DNA from 2 places in the Pseudomonas sp. VEM90 genome. Region 1 is predicted to be linked to the other one. Evidence: predicted binding sites of a transcription regulator. Region 1 holds the regulator's gene; the other holds the start of a gene.
What was found. The regulator sigma-54, encoded in region 1, starts transcription at its own class of promoters, with help from an activator protein. The targets are predictions, from matches to a motif close to ANTGGCATNNANNTTGCTNT.
Positions count from the first base shown of each region.

Region 2: the regulator sigma-54 is predicted to act here: its motif matches at 3,343-3,362, upstream of nirB (nitrite reductase large subunit NirB).

Region 1 covers NZ_JBTRAR010000023.1:22,096-30,007, forward strand. The annotation lists gene ACYCCG_RS20325 (ZIP family metal transporter) at 1-448, shown strand, start outside; gene ACYCCG_RS20330 (HPr family phosphocarrier protein) at 472-744, opposite strand; gene rapZ (RNase adapter RapZ) at 764-1,618, opposite strand; gene ptsN (PTS IIA-like nitrogen regulatory protein PtsN) at 1,621-2,085, opposite strand; gene hpf (ribosome hibernation-promoting factor, HPF/YfiA family) at 2,098-2,406, opposite strand; gene ACYCCG_RS20350 (RNA polymerase factor sigma-54) at 2,486-3,979, opposite strand; gene lptB (LPS export ABC transporter ATP-binding protein) at 4,156-4,881, opposite strand; gene lptA (lipopolysaccharide transport periplasmic protein LptA) at 4,882-5,406, opposite strand; gene lptC (LPS export ABC transporter periplasmic protein LptC) at 5,393-5,965, opposite strand; gene ACYCCG_RS20370 (KdsC family phosphatase) at 5,974-6,498, opposite strand; gene ACYCCG_RS20375 (KpsF/GutQ family sugar-phosphate isomerase) at 6,511-7,485, opposite strand; gene ACYCCG_RS20380 (ATP-binding cassette domain-containing protein) at 7,734-7,912, shown strand, end outside.
Region 2 covers NZ_JBTRAR010000003.1:2,906-10,817, reverse strand. The annotation lists gene ACYCCG_RS04155 (molybdopterin-dependent oxidoreductase) at 1-3,207, shown strand, start outside; gene nirB (nitrite reductase large subunit NirB) at 3,488-6,040, shown strand; gene nirD (nitrite reductase small subunit NirD) at 6,040-6,402, shown strand; partial or broken gene ACYCCG_RS04140 (AraC family transcriptional regulator) at 6,510-6,670, shown strand; gene pcaQ (pca operon transcription factor PcaQ) at 6,681-7,613, shown strand; gene ACYCCG_RS04130 (FKBP-type peptidyl-prolyl cis-trans isomerase) at 7,869-7,912, shown strand, end outside.

The sequences.
Region 1 (7,912 bases):
GCCGGTGATCGCAGCGCGCATCTGGCTGTTCGTGATTGCCATAATTGCCCACAACATCCCCGAAGGTATGGCCATTGGTGTGTCGGCCGGGGGTGGCATGGCCGACGCCGACAGCCTGGCCATGGGCATTGCCTTGCAGGATGTGCCTGAGGGGCTGGTGATCGCGCTGGTGCTGGCAGGGGCGGGCATGCCGCGCTTCAAGGCCTTCCTGATCGGCGCAGCCTCAGGCTTGGTCGAGCCGCTGGCGGCGTTGATCTGTGCCTGGCTGGTGAATGTTGCCGAACTGCTGCTGCCGCTGGGGCTGGCCTGTGCAGCGGGGGCGATGTTGCTGGTGGTCACCCAGGAAATCATTCCAGAATCGCGCAGCAACGGCCATCATCGTCTGGCCAGCCTGGGGCTGTGTACAGGTTTCTGTCTGATGATGGTGATGGATACCGCGATGTCCTGATGCAAGCGCAGGTGTGTGGGGGGCTATTCGCCTTCGTCAAAGAAGTTGTTGATCAGCTCGACCAGTGCATCCATGGCGTCGCTGTCCTGCTCGCCTTCGGTATGCAGGTGCACCTGGGTGCCTTTGCCTGCTGCCAGCATCATCACCGCCATGATGCTCTTGCCATCCACCAGCTTGTCCGGGGCGCGACCGACCCGCACCTGGCAGGGGAAGCGGCCGGCCACACCGACGAACTTGGCTGCCGCCCGGGCATGCAGACCCAGCTTGTTGATGATGATGATTTCGCGGGCGGGCATCGTGGGGCGGATCCTTGGGCTAGAGGTCGCGATGGCGGACCTGGACGTTTTTCAGGGTTTTCTGCAACTGTCGACCAAGGCGCTCGGTGATGTACACCGAACGGTGATGGCCGCCAGTGCAGCCGATGGCGATGGTTACGTAGGCGCGGTTGCTGGCAGCGAAGCGGGGCAACCACTTGAGCAGGTAGCTGGAGATGTCGTTGTACATGTCTTCGACATCCGGTTGTGCGGCCAGGTAGTCGATCACGGGTTGATCGAGACCCGAGTGCTCACGCAGCTCTGGCTTCCAGTAGGGGTTGGGCAGGCAGCGCACGTCAAAAACCAGGTCTGCGTCGACCGGCATCCCCCGCTTGAAACCGAACGACTCGACCAGAAACGCTGTGCCGGGCTCGGGCTGGTTCAGCAGGCGCAGCTTGATCGAGTCACGTAACTGGTACAGGTTCAGGTTGGTGGTGTCGATCTTCAGGTCGGCCAGGTCGGCAATAGGGCCCAACAATTCGCTTTCCACGCGGATCGCTTCCGCGAGCGAGCGGTTGGCGTTGGTCAGGGGGTGCCGCCTGCGGGTTTCCGAGAAACGTTTGAGAAGGACCTCTTCATCGGCATCCAGGTACAACACGTCACACTGGATGTGCCGGGCGCGGGCTTCTTCAAGCAGTTCGGGGAAGCGCGTCAGGTGGCTGGGCAGGTTGCGCGCATCGATAGACACCGCCACCTTGGGCTGCAGCAAATCGGTGTTGATCAGTGCATTTTCCGCCAACTGCGGCAGCAGCCCGGCGGGTAAATTGTCGATGCAATAGAAACCGCTGTCTTCCAGGACATCGAGGGCGGTGCTCTTGCCGGAGCCGGACCGGCCGCTGACGATGATCAGGCGCATGTTCAGTGCTCGTTCTGTACGTCCAGGACAACCTGGAACAGGGCCTCATTGCTGGTGGCCGCACGCAGCCGATCACGGACTTCCTTGCGATCGAGCATGCTGGCGATCTGACGCAGTAGTTCAAGGTGGGCATCGGTGGCCGCTTCGGGCACCAGTAGCACAAACAGCAGGTCAACCGGCGCGCCATCGATAGCGTCGTAATCGATAGGGGCTTCCAGGTGCAGCAGGGCGCTGACGGGAGCGGAGCATCCTTCAAGCCGGCAGTGCGGGATGGCGATGCCATTGCCGAAACCGGTAGAACCGAGCTTTTCCCGGGCTACCAGTTTTTCGAAGACGTCCTGCATCTCCAGTTCTGGCACTTGGTCGGCGATGACAGTGGCGACCTTTTCCAGGGCGCGCTTCTTGCTGCCGCCCGGCACGTTCACGAGGGAACGGCCGGGGGTCAGGATGGTTTCAAGTCGGATCATGGATGAGGGGGATCAGCGGGCAGCTGCACCTTGCAGCAGGCTTTGCTGTTTTTCCTTGTGTTTTTTCAGTTGGCGGTCGAGCTTGTCGGCCAGGGCGTCGATCGCTGCATACATGTCTTCGTGTTCGGCGTTGGCTACCACTTCGCCGCCGGGAATCTGCAGGGTCGCCTCGACCTTCTGCTGAAGCTTCTCGACTTTCATGATTACCTGCACGTTGGTGATCTTGTCGAAGTGACTCTCCACGCGGGCGAGCTTTTCAAGCACGTAATCGCGCAGTGGCTGGGTGACTTCTACATGCTGTCCACTGATATTGACTTGCATACAGCTTCTCCTTTGTTGCCCGTGCATAAAGAGGCAGGTCTTGCACCTGCCACGAAAATGCTGTGGCACATCTCAGGGGCTACATCAGTCGCTTGCGCTCGCTCGACGGTGCGATGCCGAGTGACTCGCGGTACTTGGCGACGGTGCGACGGGCTACCTGGATGCCTTGTGCCTCCAGTAAACCAGCGATCTTGCTGTCACTCAATGGCTTTTTCTGATTTTCCGCTGCAACCAGTTTCTTGATGATCGCGCGGATCGCCGTGGACGAGCATTCTCCGCCTTCGGAGGTGCTGACATGGCTGGAGAAAAAGTATTTCAGTTCGTAGATGCCACGCGGGGTGTGCATGTATTTCTGCGTGGTAACCCGTGAGATGGTCGATTCGTGCATGCCTACTGCTTCGGCAATATCATGCAGCACCAGCGGCTTCATCGCTTCGTCGCCGTGGTCGAGGAAGCCGCGCTGGTGCTCGACGATCTGCGTGGCGACCTTCATCAGGGTCTCGTTGCGGCTTTGCAGGCTCTTGATGAACCAGCGCGCTTCCTGCAGCTGGTTGCGCATGAAGGTGTTGTCGGCGCTGGTGTCGGCACGGCGAACGAAGCCGGCGTATTGAGGGTTGACGCGCAGGCGTGGGATGGCTTCCTGATTCAGTTCTACCAGCCAACGGTCGCTGTCCTTGCGCACGATGACGTCGGGCACCACGTACTCGGGCTCGCTGGACTCGATCTGCGAACCCGGGCGCGGGTTAAGGCTTTGCACCAGCTCGATGACCTGGCGCAGTTCGTCTTCCTTGATTTTCATCCGCCGCATCAGCTGGCTGTAGTCACGGCTGCCGAGCAGGTCGATGAAGTCGGTGACCAGGCGCTTGGCTTCGGTCATCCACGGAGTTGTAGCGGGTAGTTGGCGCAGTTGCAGCAACAGGCATTCACCGAGGTTGCGGGCGCCGACGCCAGCCGGCTCGAACTGCTGGATGCGGTGCAGTACTGCTTCGACCTCGTCCAGCTCGATATCCAGCTCCGGGTCGAAACCGGCGCAGATTTCCTCGAGTGTGTCCTCCAGGTAGCCCTGACCGTTGATGCTGTCGATCAGGGTCACGGCAATCAAGCGGTCGGTATCGGACATCGGCGCCAGGTTCAACTGCCACAGCAGGTGGCTTTGCAGGCTCTCGCCGGCCGATGTACGGGTGGTGAAGTCCCACTCGTCGTCATCGTTGCTCGGCAGGCTGCTGGCGCTGGTCTGGTAGATATCTTCCCAGGCGGTATCGACCGGGAGCTCGTTGGGGATGCGCTCGCTCCACTCACCGTCTTCCAGATTGTCGGCGCTGACGGCGCTTTCCTGGAAGCTGTTGTCCTGAACTTCGGCGGCCGGTTTGTTCTCGGCGTTGTCGGCCATCGGGTCGCTGTTGTCGAAGTCTTCGCCGTCTTCCTGACGTTCGAGCATCGGGTTGGACTCCAGCGCTTCCTGGATTTCCTGTTGGAGGTCCAGGGTAGAGAGCTGGAGCAGGCGGATGGCCTGTTGCAACTGAGGTGTCATCGTCAGTTGCTGGCCCATTTTTAGGACGAGCGATGGTTTCATGGCAGGGGCTTAATACCTTGTTCGCCGGCGCGCATGCGCCATCCACTACACGAGGGCGCCGGAGCGCCAGATCAAGCAAGTTTTATGCCTTAAATTGTAGCGTTTGCCTAGAGTACCGTAACAACTTTACCCGCAGTCTCACGGCTTGCTTGCCAGTACTTCAGGCGCTTTTCGGGTCAGAGGCGGAACTCGTGGCCCAGGTAAACTTCTTTGACCAGGTCGTTTGCCAGGATGGTTTCAGCGTCGCCTTCGGCGATCAGTCGGCCATCGTTGACGATGTAAGCGGTCTCGCAGATATCCAGGGTTTCACGCACGTTGTGGTCGGTAATCAGTACACCGATACCTTTGGCCTTGAGGTGGTGGATGATCTGCTTGATGTCGCCGACTGAAATCGGGTCGACACCGGCGAACGGTTCGTCCAGCAGGATGAATTTGGGTGCGGTCGCCAGGGCGCGGGCAATCTCGACACGGCGGCGTTCGCCACCGGACAGGCTCATGCCGAGGTTGTCGCGGATGTGGCTGATGTGGAACTCCTGCAGCAGGCTTTCCAGCTCTTTGCGGCGGCCGTCCCGGTCGAGGTCCTTGCGGGTCTCGAGGATGGCCATGATGTTGTCGGCTACCGACAGCTTGCGGAAGATCGAGGCTTCCTGGGGCAGGTAGCCGATGCCGGCGCGCGCGCGGCCGTGCATGGGCTGGTAGCTCACATCGAGGCTGTCGATCAGTACGCGGCCCTGTTCGGCCTGGACCAGACCGACAATCATGTAGAAGCAAGTGGTCTTGCCGGCGCCGTTGGGGCCGAGAAGGCCGACGATCTGGCCGCTGTCGATCGACAGGCTGACATCACGTACTACCTGCCGCCCCTTGTAGCTCTTTGCCAGGTGCTGGGCTTTGAGGGTTGCCATTTACTCGGCCTTCTTCTTGGGCTGGATCACCATGTCGATACGCTGACGGGGTGTTGTCACGTTGCTACCGCGACCGGCGGTCGCCACCTGGGTCTGGGTGTTGTAGACGATCTTCTCGCCTTCGGTGGTGTTGCCTTCGTTCTCGACCTTGGCGCGGTCGGTGAGAATTACCAGGTCCTTCTGCGCCTGGTACTGGATGGTCACGCCCCAGCCTTTCATCTTGTCTGGCTTGGCTGCGCTCTGCTGCTGCTCGAAGTAGGCCAGGTTGCCCACCGAGGTCACTACGTCGATATCGCCGGAGGCGGAGCGGGTAATGGTCACGGTGTTGCCTTTGATCATCATCGAACCCTGGGTGATGATCACGTCGCCGGTGTAAGTGGCCACGCCTTGCTTGTCATCCAGGTGGGCGTTGTCGGCCTGGATGCGAATAGGCTGGTCACGGTCATTCGGCAGGGCGAGGGCGCTCGCGCTTCCCAGTGCTGCGCTCAGGCTGAGCAAAAGGGGGAGGGTTTTAACGAGCCTCATACTGTCCTCTTACGTTAGAGAGCAAGTCCATCTTGCCTTCTTTCAAATACGCTTTCATGCCTTTGCCCGTAGTTGTGCCTCCGGCGCCGTCGATTCTAACGGCTTGCTCGGTCTGCGCATATTGCTTCTGCGGGAACACGGTCATGCGTGAGCTGGTAATGATGGTTTCACGCTGCTTTTCATCGGTGCGGGCAATCCGTACCTTGTCAATCAGTTCGACCTCGGTACCGTCCGGATTGACCTCGGCGCGTGTGCTCTGCACATGCCACGGGTACGCAGTGCCGCGGTACAGGTGCAGGTCCGGTGTGGTCACTTGTGTGATTTCGCTGGTCTTGAGGTGTTCGATCCTGTCGGCGGTCATTTCGTATTGCAGCTTGCCGTCGGGCAGGAACTGCACGCTGTGGGCGTTGATCGCGTAGTAGTCGATGGCGCTTTCATCGACTTGGGCCACGGGCTTGTCGAGGAAGCTTTCGGGGCTGACATTCCAGTAGCCAATGGCTACCAACAGGGCGGCTATCGCCCCGAGCAGCACAATGTTTCGGGCTTTCTTGCTGAGCATGGGCAGCCTTACAGGTAGTTGGCGTTGGCAGCGTCCAGGGTGCCCTGGGCGTGCATGATCAGTTCGCAGAATTCACGGGCCGCGCCTTCGCCGCCACGTGCCTGGGTCACGCCGTGGGCATGCTGGCGTACGAATGGTGCGGCGTTGGCTACGGCCATGCCCAGAGCCACCCGGCGAATCACCGGCAGGTCGGGCAGGTCGTCGCCCAGGTAAGCCACTTGATCATAGCTTAGGCCCAGTTCGGCGAGCAGGCCGTCAAGTACCACCAATTTGTCCTCCCGGCCTTGGAAGAGGTGCGGGATACCGAGGTTCCTGGCCCGGCGTTCGACCACTGGGGTCTTGCGCCCGCTGATGATCGCGGTGGTCACGCCCGAGGCCATGAGCATCTTGATGCCCTGGCCGTCGAGGGTATTGAACGTCTTGAATTCGCTGCCATCCTCGAGGAAATACAGGCGCCCGTCGGTGAGCACGCCGTCCACGTCGAACACTGCCAGCTTGATGCCTTTGCCGCGTTGCATGAGGTCCTGGTTCATTCCATCGCTCCTTTACATTACGCCGGCGCGCAGCAGGTCATGCATGTTCAGGGCACCGGTAGGGCGGTCTTCACGGTCCACCACCACCAGAGCGTTGATCTTGTGGTCTTCCATTATCTTCAGGGCTTCGGCGGCGAGCATGTCGGCACGCGCAGTCTTGCCATGAACGGTCATGACCTGGTCGATCAGAGTGGTGTGCACATCGATGTTGCGGTCCAGGCTGCGGCGCAGGTCACCGTCGGTGAAGATCCCGGCCAGCTTGCCGTCGGCTTCGACGATCACGGTCATGCCCAAACCTTTATGGGACATTTCCAGCAGCGCGTCCTTGAGCAGGGTGCCGCGTGGTACTTGAGGCAGATCGTCGCCGGCGTGCATCACGTTCTCGACCTTCAGCAGCAGGCGGCGGCCCAGCGCTCCCCCGGGATGTGAGAAGGCAAAGTCCTCGGCAGTGAAGCCGCGGGCTTCAAGCAGGGCGATGGCCAGGCAGTCGCCCAGCACCAGCGATGCGGTTGTCGAGGAAGTGGGGGCCAGGTTCAGCGGGCAGGCCTCTTGCTCGACGCGGGCGTCAAGATTGACTTCGGCGGCCTGGGCCAGCGGCGAGTCTGGGTTGCCAGTCAGGCTGATCAGCTTGATACCCAGGCGCTTGATCAGTGGCAGCAGGGTGACGATTTCGGCAGTGCTGCCGGAATTCGACAGGGCAAGGATGACATCGTCGCGGGTGATCATGCCCATGTCGCCATGGCTGGCTTCGGCCGGGTGTACGAAAAACGCCGGGGTGCCGGTGCTGGCCAGGGTCGCGGCGATCTTGTTGCCGATGTGCCCGGACTTGCCCATGCCGACCACGACGACCCGGCCCTTGCTGGACAGAATCAGTTCGCAGGCTTTGACGAAATTGTCGTCGATGCGCGCCAAAAGGGCCTCCACGGCCTTGAGTTCCAGGCGCAGAGTGCGTTGGGCGGATTGGATCAGCTCGCTGGATTGGCTCATGTCGAAAAAGCAATGCCTGATGAAAAGGCGACGATTATACGCGCAATGATGAAAACCCTCACCTCCTCGATTACTGCAGCAAATACCACCAAAGTCTGTCGCGGGGCTGAACGGCTGGTTGCCCGGCCTTGGGGCGGCGCTGTCAGCGGTGCTATAGTTCGCCGCTATTCGGCCTGTCAGGGGTGCTTGTGCCTTCCAGATGGAGGCCGGCGTCCATTAGGACGAGGCTGCATAAGCAAGGAGTCTAGATGAGTGTGGATAGCGCCTACGCGGTCGAGTTGAAGGGTGTGACCTTCAAACGCGGTTCGCGCAGCATTTTCAGCAACGTCGACATCAGCATCCCGCGCGGCAAGGTCACCGGCATCATGGGGCCATCGGGTTGCGGCAAGACCACGTTGCTCCGCCTGATGGGCGCGCAGTTGCGCCC
Region 2 (7,912 bases), on a different contig from region 1:
GCCGATATCATCAAGGCCGCCGAATGGATCGGCAGCGCCAACAACTGGATGAGCTGCTGGACCATGGGCTTGAACCAGAGCATTCACGGCACCTGGCACAGCAACGCCATCTGTAACCTGCACTTGGCCACGGGTGCCATCTGCCGCCCCGGTAGCGGCCCGTTCTCGCTGACCGGCCAGCCCAATGCCATGGGCGGCCGCGACATGGGCTACATGGGCCCCGGCTTGCCAGGCCAGCGCTCAGCGTTGGTGGAAGATGACCGCGCGTTCGTCGAACGACAATGGCAACTGCCACCCGGCAGCCTGCGCAGCGAGGGCGGCGAGGGTACGGTGGCGCTGTTCGGGCAGATGAAAACCGGTGAAGTGAAAGCCTGCTGGGTCATCTGCAGCAACCCGGTGGCCAGTGTCGCCAACCGCCAGCAAGTGATCGACGGCCTGCGCAAGGCCGAACTGGTCATTACCCAGGACGCCTTCCTTGACACCGAAACCAACCGTTACGCCGACATCCTGCTGCCGGCCGCGCTGTGGGCCGAAGGCGAGGGCGTGATGATCAACAGCGAGCGCAACCTGACCCTGATGCCCCGCGCTGTCGAGCCGCCCGGGCAAAGTTTGCCGGACTGGCAGATCATTGCCCGCGTGGCGTGTGCCATGGGCTATGCCGACGCCTTCGACTACCCCAATGCCGAAGCGGTGTATGAGGAAATACGCCGCTTCCACAACCCCTCAACCGGTTATGACCTGCGCGGTATCGGCTATGCCGAATTGCGTACGCAGCCGCGCCAGTGGCCCTGTGCGCCGGGCAGCCAACAGCAGCGCAGCCCGCTGCGCTACCTCAACGACGGCAGCAGCCAGGCGCTCCTGCTCGATGCCCAAGGAGGGCGGCCGGCACTGGCTTTCCCCACCGCCAGTGGCAAGGCGCGCTTCTTTGCGCGGCCCTGGTTACCGGCAGCGGAATTGCCGGACGATAAATACCCCATGGTGCTGAACACTGGCCGTGTGCAGCACCAATGGCACACGTTGACCAAGACCGGCAAGGTGCCGGCACTAAACAAGCTGGAGCCCGGCCCCTACCTTGAGATTCATCCCGAGGATGCTGCCCGGCTGGGTGTTGCTGAAAAGGACCAGGTGGCCGTTCGCTCGCGTCGAGGGCACGCCGTGTTGCCAGCGCGCATCAGTGACCGGGTCATGCCGGGCAACTGCTTTGCGCCGTTTCACTGGAATGACCTGATCGGTGAGCAATTGGCGATCAACGCCGCGACCTGCGATGCGGTCGACCCGCTGTCGCTGCAGCCTGCCTTCAAACACTGCGCCGTAGCCCTGGAGCGGGTCGCAGGCGAGCGCATCGACGCCCTTGATCTGAACACTGCCACTGTAGAGCCTGTCCGCATGCCGACCGCCACCCTGTCCCGCCTGCTTGGCCTGCACACTCTGCCGGTTCCGGTGCTGGCCGAAGAAGAGCGTCATTACCTGCAAGGTTTCCTGCTGGGCCTGGACCAGGCCCGCGCCGAGGGCGTACCCCGCCTGCCGGCCAGTGCGCCGCTGGCTGCCAGCCGTCGTTTGTTTGTCGACGGTTTGCTGGCCGGGCTGTTCGCCCAGCCTGCAACTGCGCCCATCTCGGCACAGGCCGCGCCATGGCATCAGGTGCTGTGGGCCTCGCAGACCGGCACTGGTGAGCAACTGGCCGAACGCTGTGCCGCGCGCCTGCGCGATGCTGGTCTGAACGTGCAACTCAGCTGCCTGGAGGCGGTCAGCCCAAGCCAGCTGCAGGGCGTTGCCAGTGTGGTATTGATCGCCAGCACCTTTGGCGATGGCGACGCGCCCGACAGCGGCGCGGCATTCTGGCAGGCCTTGCAGGGTGAGGAGGGCGCTCACTGCGCCGGGCTGCCCTATGCCGTACTGGCCTTGGGCGACTCCAGTTACGACCAGTTCTGCGGCTTTGGCCGCAAGCTCGACCAGCGCCTGGCCGAGCTGGGAGGGCGGCGCCTACTGCAACGGGTGGACTGCGAGCCAGACTTCGACGATGCCTTTGCCGGCTGGCTCGAAGCACTATTGCCTGCACTGGGCAGTGCTGCGGCACCACCACCGGTGAGTGAACCTGCACCCTTGGCGGCCTATAGCAAGCAGCAACCCTGGATGGCCACTGTGCTGGAAAACCGCCTGCTCAATGGCCCCGGCGCCAGCAAGGAAACCCGTCAGCTGGTCTTCGACTTGGGCAGCAGCGGCTTCAGTTATGCGGCCGGCGATGCCCTGGGCGTATGGCCGCGCAACTGCCCGGCCCTGGTAGAAGAGCTGCTGACGCTGATGCAGCTCGATGGCCAGGCGATGGTCGAACTTAAAGGTCATTGCGCCATGCCATTGGCCGAAGCCCTGCAAACACACTTGGAAATTGCCAAGGTCACTGCGCAACAACTGCAGGTATTTGCCAGCAACGCGCCTGACCTGCAGCGCTTGCTGCAGCCTGAATGCAAGGCCGAGCTGCAAGATTGGCTGTGGGGCCGGCAACTGGTCGATGTGCTGCGCGCCTTCCCCCAGCAGTTGCGGCTGGCCAGCTGGCTGGAACTGCTCAAGCCATTGCAGCCGCGGCTCTATTCGATCAGCTCCAGCCCGCTGGCGCACCCAGGCCAGGTGCATCTGACGGTATCGACGGTGCGTTATGGCGAACGTAAAGGCGTGTGCTCAAGCTTCCTTGCCGACCGTGCGCAGGTGCAGAAAGTGGAGATCTTCCCGCAGGTGTCGAAGCACTTTCGCTTGCCCGAGGACGACAACGTGCCGGTGATCATGGTGGGCCCTGGTACCGGCATTGCACCGTTCCGGGCGTTCCTCGAGGAGCGAGAGGCACGGGGGGCAAAAGGCGACAACTGGCTGTTCTTCGGCGAGCAGTACGCAGCGACCGATTTCTATTACCAGGAGCAGTTGCAGGCCTGGCAAGCAGCGGGGCACCTGCGGCTGGACACGGCGTTCTCGCGGGACCAGGTCGAGAAGATCTATGTGCAACAGCGCATGCTCGAGCAGGGTGCGCTGCTGTGGCAATGGCTGGAGGCGGGGGCGTATTTCTATGTGTGTGGCGATGCCCAGCGCATGGCCAAGGATGTGGATGCGGCGTTGCGGGTGATCGTCGCCGAGCATGGCCGGATGGATGCGGCGGCGGCTGCGGCTTATGTCGAAGGCTTGAGCAAGGCCAGGCGTTATCGGCGCGATGTGTACTGAAGTGCTCCAAGATGGGGTGTTGTGCACCTTGAATGTGCATTGGCTGGGCGGGCCCAGCGCAAGTGTAGGAGCGGGTTTACCCGCGAAGAGGCCGACACAGGCAACCCAGGCAAGCCACGCATCCCAGACAACCCGATTGGCACGCTCCCTGCTTAACCTCGGATACAACAAAGCCCACTGATCAACGGCGATCAACCCGGGCCCCCTACCGTGATGAATACAGGCAAAGGCGCCTGGAGCTTCGGCTCCAGGCGCTTTTTTTTTGATCGAGGATCGGCTTATGAAGGCAACAGCGAGCAGCGGGCAACGAGAGCAACTGGTCATCGTCGGCAACGGCATGGTCGGCCACCATTGCGTCGAACAACTGGTCAGTCGCGGCGCCCTGCAGCGCTTCGAGCTGCGGGTATTCGGCGAAGAGCGCCAACGCGCGTATGACCGCGTGCACCTGTCCGAATACTTCGGCGGCAGCTGTGCCGAAACCCTGGCCCTGTGTGAGCACGATTTCTACGACGCCAATGGCGTGCACCTGCACCTGGGTGAAGCCGTGCTGGAGATCGACCGCGAGCGCCGCGAAGTCGTCACTGCCGAAGGTCGCTATGGCTACGACCAACTGGTGCTGGCCACCGGCTCCTATCCCTTCGTGCCGCCGATCGAAGGCTCCAGCGGCAATGCCCGCCTGGTCTACCGCACCCTGGACGACCTCGATGGCATTCGTGCTGCCGCAGCCGGTGCCCGCCGAGGGGTGGTGGTCGGCGGTGGCCTGCTTGGTCTGGAAGCGGCCAACGCCCTCAAGTCGCTGGGGCTGGAAGCCCACGTGGTGGAATTCGCCCCACGGCTGATGCCGGTACAGCTGGACGGCGAGGGCGGTGCCGCGTTGAAGGCGCAGATCGAAGCACTGGGTGTGGGGGTGCACCTGTCGTGCGCCACCCAGTCGGTCAGTGCCGGTGAAACCTACCGCTACCGCATGAACTTCGACGGCGGTGAGTACCTGGAAACCGACCTGATCGTGTTCTCCGCCGGTATCCGCCCACAGGATGCACTGGGCCGGGGCTGCGGCCTGGACATCGCCGCGCGCGGTGGCGTGGTCATCGACAACCACTGCCGCAGCAGCGACCCACGCATCTTCGCCATCGGCGAGTGCGCCTCGTGGAACGGCAGCGTGTTCGGCCTGGTCGCCCCGGGCTACAGCATGGCGCGCAACCTGGCCGGGCTGTTGATGGGCGAGACGGCAGTGGCGTTCACCGGCGCCGACATGTCGACCAAGCTCAAGCTGCTGGGTGTGGATGTCGGTTCGATCGGCGATGCCCACGGTGCCACGCCGGGCGCGCGCAGCTATCGCTTCATCGATGAAGCCAACAGCGCTTACCGCCGTTTGGTGGTGGATGCCAGCGGCAAGCACGTGCTCGGCGCGGTGCTGGTCGGCGACAACAGCTATTACGACACCCTGTTGCAGTATGCCCAGAACGGCATCGCCCTGCCGGCCGACCCGGCAGCGCTCATCTTGCCGCAAGGCGGTGGTGCGCCGGCCCTGGGCGCCGATGCGCTGCCCGACAGTGCGACCATCTGCTCCTGCCACAACGTCAGCAAGGGGGCGGTGTGCGCCGCGATCGACAGCGGCTGCAGCGACCTCGCTGCGGTCAAGGGCTGGACCAAGGCCGCGACCGGCTGCGGCGGTTGCGCGGCCCTGCTCAAGCAAGTCTTCGAGCACGAGCTGACGGCCCGCGGCGTGGCGGTGGACAAGAGCCTGTGCGAGCACTTTGCCTACACCCGGCAGGAGCTGTACGGGTTGGTGCGGGTGGAGGGTATCCGCACCTTCAGCGAACTGCTCGAGCGCCATGGCAAGGGCCATCTGGGGTGTGACATCTGCAAGCCGGCGGTGGGCAACATTCTCGCCTCGTGCTGGAACCAGCCGATCATGGACCCGGCGCTGGTGCCGCTGCAGGACACCAACGACACCTTCATGGCCAACATGCAGAAAAACGGCACCTATTCGGTGGTGCCGCGCATTCCCGGCGGTGAAATAACCCCCGACAAGCTCATTGTCATCGGCCAGGTGGCCAAGAAATACGACCTGTACACCAAGATCACCGGTGGCCAGCGCATCGACCTGTTTGGCGCCCAGTTGCACGAGCTGCCGCTGATCTGGGGCGAACTGATCGAGGCCGGTTTCGAAACCGGCCACGCCTACGGCAAGTCGACCCGCACGGTAAAGTCGTGCGTGGGCAGTACCTGGTGCCGTTATGGCGTGCAGGACAGTGTCGCCATGGCCCTGCGCCTGGAAGATCGCTACAAGGGCCTGCGCAGCCCCCACAAGCTCAAGTTCGCGGTATCGGGTTGCACCCGTGAATGCGCCGAGGCGCAGAGCAAGGACATCGGCGTTATCGCCACCGACAAGGGCTGGAACCTGTACGTGTGCGGCAACGGCGGCATGCGCCCGCGGCATGCCGAGCTGTTCGCCACTGACCTGGACGACGAAACCCTGATACGCCTGATCGACCGCGTGCTGATGTTCTACATCCGCACGGCCGACAAGCTGCAGCGCACCTCGGTGTGGCGTGAAAACCTGGAAGGCGGGCTGGACTACCTGAAGCAGGTGATCATCGACGACAACCTGGGCCTGGCCAGCGAGCTGGAAGCACAGATGCAGCATGTGGTCGACCAGTATGAATGCGAATGGGCCAATGCCCTCAACGACCCGGAGAAGCTCAAGCGCTTCCGCACCTTCGTAAACGACCGACGCGCCGACCCGGACGTGCACTTCGTGCGCGAACGCGAGCAACGCCGGCCCGCGGCACCACTGCACCTGATCCCAACTGTCGAGGAGGCTGTCTGATGAACCTGGCCAATGCTGCTGTGAACACGCAGGAAAACTGGCAGACGGTGTGCCAGGCACAAGATCTGGTGGCCGACTCCGGGGTCGTGGTTTGGGTCGATGGGGCCCAGGTGGCGTTGTTCTACCTGCCGGGGCAGGCGCAGCCGCTGTACGCGGTGGAAAACCGCGACCCGCGCTCCGGCGCCAACATCATCGGCCGCGGGCTGGTGGGTAGCGTGCAAGGTGAGTTGGTGGTGGCCGCGCCGCTCTACAAGCAGCACTTCAGCCTGCTGAGCGGGGAGTGCCTGGAGGATAGCGCGCAGCGGTTGCGGGTATGGCCGGTACGGATGAAGGGTGAGGCGGTGGAGCTGGCTTTGGCCTGACAACCCTTTGCTGCCTGTGCCGGCCTCTTCGCGGGCAAGCCCGCTCCCACAGAGTCTGCACCGCCTTCAAATACGGCGCTGCACCTGTGGGGCCATCGGCAGGGGAACTGCTCAATGGCAGCCCCCGGTGGGCGAACTGGCGCGGCTTTGTTGAATTGCCGACGAAGCCTGCTTTTCTCGGTATTTCCGCCAGATCCTCGGACTGCCGCTCGGTTCATCCCGCCGCCAGCAGCGCGACCCGGATACGCCGCAAGTAGCGATGCGGTAAGCTTGCTGCCATGAACCTCGACACCCGCATCAAATACCGCCACCTGCTGTGCTTCCTGGAGATTGCCCGGCAGGGCAGCCTGGCCAGGGCGGCCGATATCCTGTCGATCAGCCAGCCGGCGATTTCCAAGACCCTCAAGGAGCTTGAGGACCTGCTCGAGGCGCGCCTGTTCGAGCGCAGCCGGCAGGGTGTCGAGCTGACCCCGGCTGGCACCCGCTTCATGCGTTACGCCGGGCCCAGTGTGCAGGCACTGCGCGATGGTGTCAGCAGCTTGCGTGGCGAGGCGAGGGCGCCGTCGCAGGTGCGCATCGGCGTGCTGTCCACGGTCGAAGGCCTGCTCATGCCCGAGGTGCTGTGCCGCCTGCATCAGCGCCATGAAGCGCTGGTGATCAGCGTGGTCACCGGGGTCAGCGCGCAGTTGCTTGGCCAGCTTCACCTGGGGGAGCTGGAACTGGTGGTGGGGCGCATGACCGACAGTCCGCAAATCCAGGGGTTGTCGTTCGAGCACCTGTACAGCGAGTCGATGAGCCTGGTGGTGCGCCCGGGTCACCCGCTGCTGGCCAGTACGCCCGTGGAGCGAGGGCAGGTGGGGCGTTACCCGCTGGTGCTGCCGCCGGCCGGCACCACCATCCGCCAGCACGCCGACAGCCTGTTCGTGCAATGCGGCATCCAGATGCCGGCGCAGCGCCTGGAAACCCTGTCGCTGGCCCTGAGCCGGCGCTACCTGCTGGGCAGCGATGGCCTCTGGGTGGCGCCGCGTGATGCTGTGCTGCTCGACCTGCGCCGTGGCGAACTGGTCGAGCTTGACCTGGGTGTGCGTGAGCCGGGAGGGTCGGTGGGGATTTGCCGCAATGCCGCCTTGCCGATGAGTTTGCCGGCGCAGTGGGTGGGTGAGGTGCTGCGGGAGGTGGCGGGGGAATATCGGGAGGGGCGTTATCCTTGAGGTTTTCGGTGGCCTGCCTGCCCTGGGGTTTCCGACCTCAGAACCCGCAGAAATAAAAGGCCACAAAAAACCGGCAAACCCGGCACAAAGGGTCAATACTGGCCAATGGCTGTAAAGCCTTCGATGAAGAAGCTTTTAACGACTGAACTTCCTTACGAAAACCCGCTCCTATGCCGGTAGCCATTGGTCATGGCCGCCTGCTAAGCTCGCGGCTTTACCCTGATTGCCCTTATGGCGCATGAACAAGGAAATAGCATGAAACAGCATCGTTTGGCGGCTGCGGTTGCCCTGGTAGGCCT